One region of the Phenylobacterium immobile (ATCC 35973) genome, then DNA from elsewhere that is predicted to be linked to it. Evidence: predicted binding sites of a transcription regulator. Region 1 holds the regulator's gene; each other region holds the start of a gene.

Region 1 (3,537 bases):
GCGGGCGTCGCTTTCAGACCTGACCGGCGGTTCGCCCGCTGAGAACGCCGAGGCGTTGCGTGAGCTGTTCGCCGGCAAGACCGGCGCCTATCGCGATATTGTCCTGTTGAACACCGCCGCGGCCCTCCTGGTGGCCGACAAGGTCGAGACCCTGCGCGACGGCGTGACCGTAGCCGCCGCCGTGATCGACGACGGCCGGGCGGCCCAGGCGCTGGCGCGGCTTGTGGAGATCAGCCAGTCATGAGCGACATCCTCCGGCGGATCGCCGCCTATAAGCGCGAGGACGTCGCCGCCCGAAAGGCCTCACGTGAGCCCGGCGAACTGGAAGCCGCCGCACTCGCCGCCGACGCGCCCCGCGGCTTTCGCGCGGCCCTGGAACGCGACCATGCGCCAGGTAAGCTGGCGCTGATCGCCGAGATCAAACGCGCCTCGCCGTCCCGGGGGCGGATTCGCGATGACTTTGACCCTCCGTCCTTGGCGCGCGCCTACGCAGCAGGGGGCGCGTCGTGCCTGTCGATCCTGACAGACGCCCCGAGCTTCGAGGGTGAGGACAGCTATCTCGTGGCCGCCCGCGCCGCCTGCGCCCTGCCCTGTATCCGCAAAGATTTCCTGGTTGATCCCTGGCAGGTCGCCGAGTCCCGGTCCCTCGGCGCCGATGCGATCCTGGTCATCCTGGCGATGATCGACGATGAGCTCGCCTCATCGTTGATCGCTGAAGCCCGTCGCTTCGGCATGGACGCTCTGGTCGAGGTTCACGACGAAGCTGAGATGGCCCGCGCCGCCGCGCTGGGCGCCGACCTGGTGGGCGTGAACAACCGTGACCTGCGGACCTTCACGCTGGATCTGGCGAATACCGAACGATTGGCGAAACTGTCGCCGCCGGGGGCTCTGCTAGTGACAGAGAGCGGCATCTTTACCGCGGCCGACGCCGCGCGGCTCGAAGCCCGTGGCGCCAAGGCGATGCTGGTGGGTGAAAGCCTGATGCGTCAGGCGGACGTGCAAGCGGCGACTCAGGCCTTGCTGGCCCTCTGAGTCGCTTGCGCCGCGCAAAAGCGCCGAGAATCCAACGTCCTGGCGGTAACTTGACATTAACTGAGAACGTCTAGAGAACATCAGCAAGGTTTTTGCTTTGTTCCGAAGGTCTCCGCGCCATGCTCACCCGCAAGCAGCACGAATTGCTCATGTTCATCCATGAGCGGATCAAGGAATCGGGCGTCTCGCCGTCTTTCGATGAAATGAAGGAGGCGTTGGATCTGGCGTCCAAGTCTGGAATCCACCGCCTGATCACGGCGCTTGAAGAGCGCGGCTTTCTCCGCCGCCTGCCGCACCGGGCCCGAGCGCTCGAAGTGGTGAAGCTGCCGCAGCAGGCGACAACCGCCGCACCGCCCCGGGGACGCGCGCCCTTCAAGCCGCAGCTGGTCGAGGCTGAGGCCGGCAGCCAAGTCGCCAACGAGACGCGAGAGCTGCCGGTACTGGGCAAGATCGCGGCAGGTACGCCGATCGAGGCGATCCAGCAGGAACGCGATCGGCTTCATGTGCCGGAATCGATCCTTGGCGCTGGCGAACACTTCGTTCTTGAGGTTCAGGGGGACTCCATGGTCGGCGCCGGGATCCTCGACGGCGACATGGTGGTGATCAAACGCACCACCAGCGCGACCTCGGGCGATATCGTCGTGGCGTTGGTCCACAACGAAGAGGCCACTCTGAAGCGCCTGCGCAAGAAGGGCGCCTCCATCGCCCTGGAGGCCGCGAACCCGGCTTATGAGACCCGCATCTTTGGCCCTGATCAGGTCGCCGTGCAGGGCAAGCTCGTTGGACTGTTGCGCAGCTATCACTAACCGCGCGGGCAACCTTTGCGACCTGCTGGCGTTTGGTTCCATGGGTCGGGGTTAGATTTCAATCACGTAAGCGTGCCCGCGGCCCTCGGCCCGGCGATACCGCCGGGCGCCTTCACGAGGGAGAAACCAAGATGCGTATCCTCACACTTGCCGCCGTCGCCGCCCTGAGCCTCGCCGCTGCGGCCTGCAGCAAGCCAGCTGAGAAGGCTGCCGACGAGTCGGCGACCGCCACCCAGGAAGCCGCCGCCGCCAGCGCCGCTGCCGACGCTGCGACAACCGCCGCGGCCGACGCGGCCCAGGCCGGCACTGCAGCGGCCTCTGCTGACGCTGCGGCGATGGCCGGCGACGCCGCCGCCACGGCTGGCGATCACGCGGAGAAGGCCGGCGAAGCGGCCAAGGACGCCGGCGAAGCGGCCAAAGACGCGACGCACTAGTCTTTCAGACATCGCGATGGATAGAGCCTCGGCGATTTCGCCGGGGCTCTTTTCCGTTCAGCCGGCCCCCTCCCCGCCGTATCCCCATGTCCAGGGTCGATGGCCGCGCAGGTCCTGGCTCCAGGCGAGGCGCCAGGCGCCTTTCTCGGTTCGGAAAATTTCAGCAGATCCGCCGCGTGCAAAGTCGGCTTGGGTCAGGATTAGCGGCCCCACGCAACGCCCTGGGGCCCGACCGGCTCTAAGCACAAGAATATCGGCGTCAGCGCACAGCGCCTCCAACCTGCCGGTCTTTAAAGGCCGGCTGACATTCCAAGTCGCGGCGATCTTGAGCGGCGCATGGGCGGTCGGCCCACAGCTCCAGGCGTCACACTGGAAAAAGCCGTTCCGTTCGGCTTCGGTCAGGGTCGGCTCCAGGCCACGACGACGGGCCCATAGCTCCGCGCCGAAGCGCTTCACGTCAGGGCGCATTAGGACGGCGGTCTGGTCAGCACGTACGGCGACGGCGGCGCCGTCAGCTGAGATCCAGGCGACAGGCGCCGCGGGCCGCGGCGCCAGGTTCACACTGAGCGCCAACGGCAGGCCCAGCCATCTAATCGGCCCGCGGGTCAGACAGATCCATAGGATTCCGAGGAAGGCGGCCGGTAGCGTCCAGGCCGGCGCGCTGGCGACGGTCATCTGCGCCATGGGGGCGTTGGCGATCTGGGTGGCGACCTGCGTCATCAGGCTGATACCGAAGCCCGCCGCCCGCAAAGGCGCCTCGCCCAGCTCGAAGGGCGTGAGGATCGCGCCGATCGCGAGGCCCGGCATGATCAACAGGGTGGAGATCGGCTCGACCAATAGGTTGGCTGCAAGACCCCAGACGGCGACGCGGTTGAAGTGCTGGACGGCGAAGGGACCCGTCGCCAGGCCGGCGACCAGGCTGATGGCGCCGCCGGCGAAGATCCAGGTGCGCGCGGCCTGCAGGGCGCGGATGACGAAGGGCACGCTAATCTCGCGGATAGGGCGAGGCCACGCCTCGGCGAGCGCGACCAGGGCGGCCGTCGCAGCGAAGGACATCTGGAAGCCGGGCTCGGTGACCGCCTCAGGCTGCAGGAGGATGATGACGATGGCGGCCATGGCCAGAGCGCGCAGGCTGATCGCTTGGCGATCAACCAGGATGGCCACGAAGGCGACCGCTGCGGTGATCGCCGCCCGCTCAGCCGGGGGCGAGGCCCCTGAGATGGCCAGGTAGCCGCCAACCGCCGCCAGACCAAAGACCGCGGCGA
Region 2 (3,537 bases), 530 kb from region 1:
GCCGTCACGATCGCTCTCGTCGCGCAGGTCCGAGACGCCTTCGATGCGTTTCTCACGCACCAGCTCGGCGATCCGTTCCACCAGCGCCGCCTTGTTCACCTGGAAGGGAATGGCGGTGATGATGATCGCCTCGCGATCCTTCCTGAGCTCCTCGACAGAGGCGATGCCGCGCATGATCACCGAACCGCGGCCGGTCATCAGCGCCGTGCGCGCGCCCGTGCGGCCGACAATTTGGCCGCCGGTCGGGAAGTCGGGGCCCGGAACGATGTCGAGCAACTCATCGAGGCCGATCGCCGGATTATCGACGTAGGCCAGGCAGGCCTCGACCACCTCGCCGAGGTTATGCGGCGGGATATTGGTGGCCATGCCGACGGCGATGCCGCCCGCGCCATTGACCAACAGGTTCGGGATGCGCGACGGCAGGACCGAAGGCTCCTTCTCGGAGCCGTCGTAGTTTTCTTTGAAGTCGACCGTATCCTTGTCGAGGTCGGCCAGGATCGCCATGGCCGCCCGCGTCATGCGGCTTTCGGTGTAGCGCATGGCCGCCGCCGGATCGTTGTCGACGGAGCCGAAATTGCCCTGGCCGTCGATGAGCAGCAGGTTCATCGAGAACGGCTGCGCCATGCGGACCATGGTGTCGTAGATCGCCTGGTCGCCATGCGGGTGGTACTTACCCATCACGTCGCCGACGACGCGGGCCGACTTCACATAGCTACGGTCCGGCGTGTGGTTCTGCTCACCCATCGAGAACAGAATTCGGCGGTGCACCGGTTTCAGGCCGTCACGGACGTCAGGTAGGGCGCGACTGACGATCACGCTCATGGCGTAGTCGAGATACGAACGCTTCAGTTCGTCCTCGATGGCGATAGGGGCGATGCCCCCGGGCCGTTCTTCCGGTGGGGTCGTGTTCTGATCGCTCAAGTCGGGGATCTAACCGTTAGAATCGCGCGGGTTATGCGTCCGCCAAGTTAGCAGGGGCAGTGCCTATAAACCACCCTCGCGCACATACGCGCGTGCGCACGCGCGAAACATCCTCCGATTGGGCTAGGACATGGCGATCGACGGGCGTCTCGACGTGATGGCGACTGGCGACATCGCCGCCGCGATGTGCGATCACGCGGCGGTTCAGATTGTCGGCATGCCGGCTGGATCGCGGCGGTCTGTGGGCCACCGGGAAATAGAACGAGAACACCTAGAACGGGATTTCGTCGTCCAGGTCCTTGCTGAAGTCTTCCTTGGCGCCGGCCATGGCGGGCCTGCGCGCGGGTTGGCCATAGTCGTCGCCGCCACCGGCGCTAAAGCCGCCGCCGTAACCGCCGCCGCCTTCTTCACCGCCAGCGCGGCCATCAAGCATGGTCAGTTCGCCGCGGAACTTCTGCAGGACGATCTCGGTGGAGAACTTCTCCTGGCCGGACTGGTCAGTCCACTTGCGGGTCTGGATCGAGCCTTCGAGATAGATCTTCGAACCCTTGCGCAGGTACTGCTCGCAGACCTTCACCAGATTGTCGTTGAAGACCACCACGCGGTGCCACTCGGTCTTTTCCTTGCGCTCACCCGTCGAACGGTCACGCCAGGTTTCAGACGTGGCTATGCGCAGGTTCGCGACCCGATCCCCAGAGTTGAGGCTGCGGATTTCAGGATCGGCGCCCAGGTTGCCGACGAGGATGACTTTGTTGACGCTGCCCGCCATGTGCTGTCCCTAAATTCTCGTGTTCGCGGGCTGATGCCCACGTCGACGTTAGACTGCGTCGGCGCCGCGAACAAGGTTAATGTTCTTACTATGTTCACGTCCGAGCATCGTCGTCCACAGCCTATTTGACGGGCGGCATGGCCCCGGGAATGGCGAGACGGCCGTCGCCGGTCCGCACCAGCGCGACGTAGCGGGCGCCTTCCAGCGAAGTCGAGGTGAACACCCCTTCGCTCTGCAGGAAGAGGAAATTCGCTTGGTAGGCGCCGTAGATCTCCTGTTGGCTGCCGCCCAGACGCAGGAACTTGATGCGCATGGCCTCGAGGTTGGCGGCGCAGGTCTCAAGATTCGGGGTCTCAACCAGCTTGTTGAAGCGCAGCTTGCCGTCCTTTTCCGGAACGACATGGTAGCAGATCTTCAGGTCGCCAGGCGGCTCAGTGCGCTTGGCGCAAGCGGCCAGACCGAGTGATAGGACGGCGGCGGCGATCAGGGCGGTGCGGATCATGCCTTCCAATCTAGGGCGCCCGCCGGCTCTGTGCGAGGGTTTTGGGCGGCTACAGCGACGGGATGGCGCAGTCGTCCGTCTGCTCGACCAACAGGCGGAAGCTGCGGTTATCGCCCGAAATCTCGACGCGGCCGGGCGCCAGCCGCAAGGTTTGCTGCATCCAGCGGCCATAGCTGGCGCGTCCGCGATTCTCGCAACGCCCTGAGAACAAGGTCTGCACGCACGCCGCGAGCGTCTGGTCGCCAGGCAAGCGGCTCCAGTGATTGTCGACATAGCGCCAGCAAGGACCCGTGGGCGCGTAGTCATAGCTTTCAGCTTCGACGACCGGCGCCTGGGCGGGGGACGGGACGGCCTCCCCTTCCTCAGGCGGCAGCGGCGTCAGGATCGAACCCGCCTCCGGGCTAGCAGCCAAGGCGCCCGTCTGATCGATGCCGACGTCGAGCGCGCCGCTGGCGACACCGTTGCGCTCGGCGCAGTCTGACAGGGTCAGCTCACCCACAAACTGACCGGCGACGAAGCAGCGCAGCGGGCGCGCCGGGTCGAGCCCGCCATCTCCGCCTGCGTCGCTGGAGTCGATGACCAGACCGCCTTGCGAAGCCGGCGGCGCCGGATCGGCGATCTCGTCGTGCGAGCCGATCAAGGCCATGGCGATCAGGCAGCCCGCCAGCACGGCCACAGCCGCGCCGACGATGATGTAGAGGGTCCGGCGATCCAGCTTGATGGGCATGGCTTCGCCTAGACCGCTAAGTCCCGGCTTTCAAGCGCCGCTGATTGTGAACAGCTCGTATCGGAACGACACCCTGGCGGCGGAGTTCAGGGAGCTAGGCCGCACGAGGCGGCGAACCGCTACGGAGCTTTCAAGCCATGACCGGCGCCGACTACCCCGAACCCCAGGAAGGCTTCGACGATCAGGATCGCGCCGAGACCCTCGACGAGACGATGACCGACGACGAGATGCAGTTCTCTGAACGGCGCACCTTCGAGGAGTTGCCGGAACTTATGGACGTCACCCGCGCCGACGGCGACCGTGACGAAGACGAGGCTCTGGCGCTGGACGCCGATGAATTCACCGACAGTCTCCTGGATGAGGTCGACATCGAAGAAGACGACGAACTTGACTATCACGCCGCCGACGCCGAGCGCGAGGACGACATCGACGGCCTGGGCGACGAGGACAGCTTCGACGAGGACGCGCTTTCGGCAGGTCAGATCGAGGGCCTGGACGAAGTGGCCGACGCCGATCTCGTTGAAGGCGGCGAAGACGACGTGACCGACTTCCAGTCCAAGGGTCTCGCTGACGACGACCTTGAAGACTTGGGCTATTCCGACATCGAAAACGGCGAAG
Region 3 (3,537 bases), on a different contig from region 1:
GGCTCGAACCACGCCACAAAGGCCCCGGCGCCTTCGCCGGTCTCAATTTCACGAAACCTCACGAAGGCCCGCATCTTGTGCGCCGCCCGATCAACCGCCTTAGCCATCAACAAAGCCTGGGCGACCTCGCTGTCTGTTTCGATCTTCAGGAGGTTCGGTTCCCCTCCGAGGCGCCGGAGCAACCGATACATCAGATCGAACCGCTCGCCCGACCGATGCAGCAGCACGCGGTCCGCCAGTTCCACGAACGCCCGTGGCACGGTGAAGCTCGCCGTCGCCTCAAGATCCATCGACGCCTCTTCAAACAGGTTCGGGCCGACCGTCCAGACCACCTCCTCAGCCCGCGCGCCCTGCGCCCGCAGCACCCGCGCCGCACGCCGCCAGCCGGCGATATCGATTTCGGACTCAAGCCGCACCACCGCCATCAGAACAGGCTCAACTGTTCAGGCTGAGGGGCGACCGTTTCACCATCCCCGGATCGCCCCGGCGTCCAGTCGGCGGCGATGATGAAGGGTTTCATCTTAGCCACCCCGCGCGTCACGCGGCCCAAGTCCGCCAAAGTCAGCCGCGTGAACCGTCGCGCTTGAATCAGCTTATCCGCCGCTCGCACGCCCAGCCCTGGCACCCGCAAAAGCCGTTCGCGGTCGGCCTTGTTGATATCCACTGGAAAGGCCTCTCGCCGCCGCAGCGCCCAGGCCAGCTTCGGGTCTTTGTCGAGCTCCAGATCGCAATCCTCATCGACGATCTCGGCCCGCTCGAATCCATAGAACCGCATTAGCCAGTCGGCCTGGTAGAGCCGGTGCTCGCGCATCAGCGGCGGTCGCGCCAACGGCAGCCTGGAGGTTGAATCCGGGATCGGCGAAAACGCTGAGTAATAAACACGCCGCAGTTGGTATGCGCCGTACAGCGTCTCACTGCGCTTGAGGATTTCGCCGTCGCTGGCGCCGTCCGCCCCGACGATCAGCTGGGTCGATTGGCCGGCTGGCGCAAAAGACGGCGGCTTGGTTTTCCGCGCCGGCTCCTTGGCTGCCTCGACATCCAGCCGGACCGCGCCCATCGCCTTACGGATTACCTGCGGATCCTTTTCCGGCGCCAGTCTGGCCAGGCTCTCGTCCCGCGGCAGCTCGACATTGATCGATATCCGGTCCGCGAACAGACCCGCCTGTCGCACCAGCTCAAGCGAGGCCTCGGGGATTATCTTGAGATGGATATAACCTCGAAAATCATGGACTTGCCGCAGAGTCTTCGCCGTCCGGACCATGGCTTCCATGGTGTAATCCGCCGACCGGATGATGCCCGACGAGAGGAACAGGCCCTCGATGTAATTGCGGCGATAGAACCCGAGGGTCAGGTCCACCACCTCCTCCACCGAGAACCGGGCCCGCTCGACATTGGACGACACACGGTTCACGCAATAGGCGCAGTCGTAGATGCAATAGTTGGTCAGCAAAATTTTCAGCAAGCTGATGCAGCGACCGTCCGGCGCATAGGCATGGCAAATGCCCATCCCCTCGGTCGAGCCAATCCCTTTGCCGTCCGACGAATTCCGCTTCGTTGCGCCAGACGAGGCGCAGGAGGCATCGTACTTGGCTGCGTCAGCCAGGATCGCAAGCTTCTGCCGAACGTCGAGGATAGTCATCGGACTATCCTATTGTTCTCTCTTTGTTCCTACAAGCTGAGCCATGGGAAGTTTTTGATGCGCCCCGGTGACTCTGATGTTCCCGGCACGGAACATGAACTTTCTTGCAGGCGAGCAAAATCTCCCCCTGCGGGCGGGAACTCGCATGCTTCCCATCTGTTCCGCACGCATGACCGCGCTCACCATCCGGCACGAAACCCGTTACAGCTACGAGCGTCCGGTATCTTTCTCGCCCCATAAGCTGCTGATCCGGCCGCGCGACAGCCATGCTATCCGCGTCGTGCGCGCGTCGCTGACCCTGTCGCCGCCGGGCGAGACCCGCTGGGTTTATGACGCCTTGGGAAACTCAGTCTGCTGGTACACGCCAGCCCGGGCGTCCGATACCCTCTCGGTCGTCAGTGATTTGCGTATTCAGCGCTTCCCGGCGCCGCTCGCGCCGCTGCTGATCCGCGATCCGCAGACCGCCCACCCTATCGTCTACGATGCGCCCGATCGCGCGGTGCTTGCGCCCTTTATCGAGCCCCTGACCGAGGATTCCGACGGCGCCTTGCTATCGTGGCTGCGCAGCCAGATCGCCGCTCCGGGAGAGCCTGCCCTGGATTTCCTGCTGCGCTTTAACGACACGATCCACGCCTCCTTCGACTATCAGCCGCGCGACCTCGGCGCCGCCCAGGATCCCGCCTACACCGTCGCCTGCGGCATCGGCACCTGCCGCGACTTCGCTTGGCTGATGGTCGAAAGCCTGCGCCGACTGGGCTACGCCGCCCGCTTTGTCACTGGCTACCTCTACTCACCCGCCACGTCGAAAGTCCGCGGCGCCGGCGCCACCCACGCCTGGTGCGAAGTCTTTTTGCCTGGCCTGGGATGGATCGAATTCGACCCGACCAACGGTCTTGCCGAATCCGCCGACCTGATCCCGGTCGCCGTCACCCGCACGCCTGACGAAGCCGCCCCTGTCTCCGGCTCGATCTACGGCGATCCCGGTGTCAGCAACCTGAACGTCTTCGTCGATGTCTTTCCTACTGAAGAGGTTTTCGCCGCAGCCTGAACCCGCGGCCCCAGTAAGCGTCCACACAATAAGGAGAGGTTGTCATGAACACCTTCCAGCAAACTCCTCCCGTTTTCGTCACCCTGCGGTCCGCCGCCGTCCAACAACACGGCCAAAAGCCGGCGCCACGCAGCACCCTACCCGCCGCACCACCACGCAGCTTCCAGCCCAGACCTGGTCATTCCTGAACGGGCGCATCCGGCTCTCCGTGACGACCGTAGCTCCTCTCAGCAGTGAGCGGAGTTCACCTATGCATTTGCCATCCCGTCGCCTGATGCTTGCCGGCGGCCTATTCATGGCGGCTGGTCCCGCCCTGGCCGCGCCGCGCCGCCTCGCCTTTGCGGTCTTTCGCAACGGCGAACGGATCGGCGATCACGAACTCACCTTTGAAACCGCCGACCAGTCACTGGTCGTCCGGACGCTGGCCGCCATGCGCGTGAAGATCGGACCCGTCGTCGTATATCGCTATCGTCACGAAGCGGTTGAGCGACGCCTGGGCGCAGCGTTCGAGAGCCTCGCCACCAACACCAATTCCAACGGTAAGCACGAACGGGTCGAGGCCCAGCGCCAGGCTAGCCTGGTCGAGATTGTCACCGCAAAGGGCCAAGTCTCCGCCCCCGCGAGCGCCAACCCCCTCACTCATTGGAACGCCAAGGCCTTCCAGGGACCATTGTTCAACCCGCAGACTGGCAAACTCCTCAAGGTCTCCGTTTCGCGCAACGGTCGAATCTGGTCGGTCCGCGGCGAGGCCGAGATCGACGACACCTACGACGCAGCCGGTGATTGGGCTGGCCTCAAGGGCAAGCTGGAGGACAACTCCAGCATCGAATACCGACGCATCTGAGGGAGA
Region 4 (3,537 bases), 290 kb from region 1:
TGGGCGTGCATTGCAATTATGTAGCTGGCGAATTGCGACTAGGCCAGCCGCGTGATGGGCGGTCGCTGAATCGTGCGATGATCGACAACCGGCCCCGGCAGGTTCAACATGCCTGCGTGAACAGTATTTGCGTCTATTGCGGGTCCTCCATCGGGACCGATCCGGCCTTCCTGGCGGAGGCCGTGCGCGCAGGAACCCTGATCGCCGAGCAGGGGCTGACCCTCATCTATGGCGGCGGCAAGGTCGGGCTGATGGGGGCGGTCGCTGACGCCGCCTTGGCCGCCGGCGGCAAGGTGGTGGGGGTGATGCCGGCCGATCTGGTGAGCCAGGAGATCGCCCACACCGGCGTGACCGAGCTCAAGGTCGTCAACTCCATGCATGAGCGCAAATGGGCCATGGCCGAGCTAGGCGACGGCTTCCTGTGCCTGCCGGGCGGCGCCGGCACCCTGGAAGAGGTGTTCGAGCAGTGGACCTGGGCCATGCTCGGCTTCCATTCCAAGCCCTGCGGCTTCGTCAATGTGAACGGCTATTACGAGCCCTTGCGCGCCACCGTCGAACAGATGTGCGACAAGGGCTTTCTCGCCCGCCCGTACGGCGAGATGTTGATCTATGCGGACACGACCGCCGCTGCGATCGACGCGTTTCGCGCCTATGTTCCACCGCCGCCGAAGTGGGGCGTGACGGCCGTCGAGCAACGCTACTGATTTCGGCGAACCCGGTGCAAAGTTGCGAATTCTAGTCCTGTCGGGGCTGGAGGACGCGCATGACCCTTTCACAAGAACAATTGGAAAAGCTGTGCCTGCACAGCGCCTTCGGCCTGCATCTGGTGGCCAAGTGGATGGCCGGCCGCGACGATGTCGATCCTGAGATCCGGGAACGCCTGAGCGTTCACATCACCGCTATCGAGGGCGTATTGATGAAGACCGGTCACGACTGGATCGAGACAGAGATCAACGCGACAGAAACCGCGCTCCAGGCCTGAGCGTCCCGCCCTTAGAACAGGGCAAGAGGAATGAGCAGCAGCTCAAGGTAGAATAGCGCTCGGAGTAGGGCCCAAACGGCGGTCCACGCCGCGCGCGGCCATGACAGAGAGAGTTCCTGGCGAAACCAGCGGGTCTGGGTCACCAGGAACCACGCGGTTCCCGCCAGCATGAGCACGCCGCCGAAGACATTGGGAATGTCCTGACGCTGGAAGATCGCGACGCCCAGGCCGACGACGATGGCGCAGGGGGCGGCGAGATAGCACTGGGCGAAGAACGGCGGCTTCAGGGTCGACCTCGAGAGCTTCACACGCTGGCGCCGCAGGAGGGTGACAGCCGCCACCAGCGGAATGAGGCTGAAGACCAGGCCGCGAAACAGCATCAGGTTCTGCGGGGAGGCTTCGACCAACCCCATAAGGTGCGACGAAGCGGTCAGGCTCTGATGATGCAGAGCCTGACCGACGGCGTTGACGAGCAGCACCGTGATCAGCAGCAACAGGGGCGGCGACAGCGCCGCGTCGTACTCCGTGTCGTCGTCCGAGTGAGCGGTCAGTTCGGCATCGGAATAGCGCATGGTGGCCAGGGGCCGCGTCAGGATCCGCCACAGCGTCAGCGGGTAGAAGACCAGCCAGGAAATGACCTCGAAGAGAATCTCTTCGAGGCTCCGCAGAAGCTTCATGAAATCCACGGTCTGGCGCTCTTCTGTTGGCTCGCGGCCCAGTTCGCCACAGCTTTGGTTCGCGGCCAAGCTCATGGTGCGGAATGAGCTTGCGCTGACTCGCGGATGAGAACATGTTGCGAACAGAGAACAAAACACGTACGACCGATTTTGGCGGCGCGCGATGCTCTCTAGGTGCGGACGGACCGGTCGGCGAATAGGCGTCGGCCTGGCGGAATCGTGGGATAGAGGGGCCTTGAAGCAAATGAGTCAGGCGGCGTTGAAACTCGTGGGCAAGGAAGACGGCGACAAGCAACGGGCGCTCGAAGCGGCGCTCTCCCAAATTGATCGGGCCTTCGGCAAGGGCTCGGTGATGAAGCTGGGCGACAAGGGCAAGATCGTCGAGATCGAAAGCGTCTCGACCGGCTCCCTCGGCCTGGACATGGCGCTGGGCATCGGCGGCCTGCCGAAGGGCCGGATCGTCGAGATCTACGGTCCGGAAAGCTCAGGCAAGACGACGCTCGCGCTGCATGTGGTGGCGGAGGTCCAGAAGGCCGGCGGCGTCGCCGCCTTCGTCGACGCCGAGCACGCGCTCGATCCGTCCTATGCGCACAAGCTGGGCGTGAACCTGGATGACCTCCTGGTCGCCCAGCCTGACACCGGCGAGCAGGCGCTGGAGATCACCGACACCCTGGTGCGCTCCGGCGCGGTCGACATCATCGTCATCGACTCGGTCGCGGCGCTGACGCCCCGGGCGGAAATCGAAGGCGAGATGGGCGACAGCCTGCCGGGCTTGCAGGCGCGGCTGATGAGCCAGGCGTTGCGCAAGCTGACCGCGTCGATCTCCAAGACCCACACCCTGGTCATTTTCATCAACCAGATCCGCATGAAGATCGGCGTGATGTACGGCAGCCCGGAGACGACGACGGGCGGCAATGCGCTGAAGTTCTACGCCTCCGTTCGCCTGGACATCCGCCGCACCGGCTCGGTGAAGCTGCGCGACGAGATCGTCGGCAACAACGTCCGGGTGAAGGTCGTCAAGAACAAGGTCGCCCCGCCGTTCCGCGAGGTCGAGTTCGACATCATGTACGGCCAGGGCATTTCCAAGCTGGGCGAGATCATCGACCTGGGCGTGAAAGCCGGCGTGGTCGAGAAGTCGGGGTCTTGGTTCTCCTACAACAGCCAACGGATCGGCCAGGGCCGCGACAATGTGCGGGAGTTCCTCAAGGCCAACCCGGACATGGCCAATGACATCGAACGCGCCGTCCGCGGCGCCAAGGCCGCCATCGAGGAAGAACTGCTGGTCGGCCCGACCGAGGAAGACGACGTCTGAACCCATCGCCTGGGACGATGAACTTGAAGGCGGCGTCTCCCGGGCGCCGCCTTTTCCTTTGAAGTCCCTTTTTCTTTGGAGCGGGCGGCCAAGTTTCGTAAACCGGGCGGGCTTCCTAAGTTGTGCTAGCGCCTGTCTTGAGACCTGACCAATGCCGAGCCTGAACGAAATCCGCAGCCACTTCCTGAGCTACTTCCAGGGCCAGGGCCACACCATCGCGCCGTCGGCTCCCCTGGTGCCGCAGAACGACCCGACGCTGCTGTTCGTCAACGCCGGTATGGTGCCCTTCAAGAACTATTTCACCGGGGCTGAGACCCCGCCCTACCCGCGCGCGGCCTCGTCGCAGAAGTCGGTGCGCGCCGGCGGCAAACACAACGACTTGGACAATGTCGGCTACACGGCGCGCCACCACACCTTCTTCGAGATGCTGGGGAATTTCTCGTTCGGCGACTACTTCAAGGAAGCCGCGATCAGCCATGCCTGGACGCTGCTGACCAAGGAGTTCGGCCTTCAGCCCGAGAAGCTGCTGGTCACCGTCTACCATGACGACGACGAGGCTCATCGTC

The links. The regulator LexA, encoded in region 1, represses DNA repair genes until DNA is damaged. The targets are predictions, from matches to a motif close to ATGTTCNCNANNTGTTCT.
Region 2: a site for LexA is predicted at 1,770-1,787, ahead of ssb (single-stranded DNA-binding protein). Genes of this name have one in related genera too.
Region 3: a site for LexA is predicted at 1,652-1,669, ahead of BN1313_RS14605 (putative DNA modification/repair radical SAM protein). Genes of this name have one in related genera too.
Region 4: a site for LexA is predicted at 1,768-1,785, ahead of recA (recombinase RecA). Genes of this name have one in related genera too.

What each region holds. Positions count from the first base shown of each region.
Region 1 is NZ_CVJQ01000001.1:1,959,917-1,963,453, forward strand. Features, by position in the region: gene trpD (anthranilate phosphoribosyltransferase) at 1-244, shown strand, start outside; gene trpC (indole-3-glycerol phosphate synthase TrpC) at 241-1,032, shown strand; gene lexA (transcriptional repressor LexA) at 1,152-1,838, shown strand; gene BN1313_RS09610 (hypothetical protein) at 1,970-2,272, shown strand; gene BN1313_RS09615 (ComEC/Rec2 family competence protein) at 2,330-3,537, opposite strand, start outside.
Region 2 is NZ_CVJQ01000001.1:1,426,520-1,430,056, reverse strand. Features, by position in the region: gene gyrA (DNA gyrase subunit A) at 1-921, opposite strand, end outside; gene ssb (single-stranded DNA-binding protein) at 1,193-1,690, opposite strand; gene BN1313_RS06970 (hypothetical protein) at 1,812-2,192, opposite strand; gene BN1313_RS06965 (hypothetical protein) at 2,242-2,919, opposite strand; gene BN1313_RS16515 (primosomal protein) at 3,057-3,537, shown strand, end outside.
Region 3 is NZ_CVJQ01000002.1:103,397-106,933, forward strand. Features, by position in the region: gene BN1313_RS14600 (UdgX family uracil-DNA binding protein) at 1-425, opposite strand, end outside; gene BN1313_RS14605 (putative DNA modification/repair radical SAM protein) at 425-1,639, opposite strand; gene BN1313_RS14610 (transglutaminase family protein) at 1,785-2,687, shown strand; gene BN1313_RS14615 (DUF6134 family protein) at 2,938-3,531, shown strand.
Region 4 is NZ_CVJQ01000001.1:2,245,385-2,248,921, reverse strand. Features, by position in the region: gene BN1313_RS11040 (LOG family protein) at 78-704, shown strand; gene BN1313_RS11035 (hypothetical protein) at 764-982, shown strand; gene BN1313_RS11030 (permease) at 994-1,659, opposite strand; gene recA (recombinase RecA) at 1,904-2,971, shown strand; gene alaS (alanine--tRNA ligase) at 3,123-3,537, shown strand, end outside.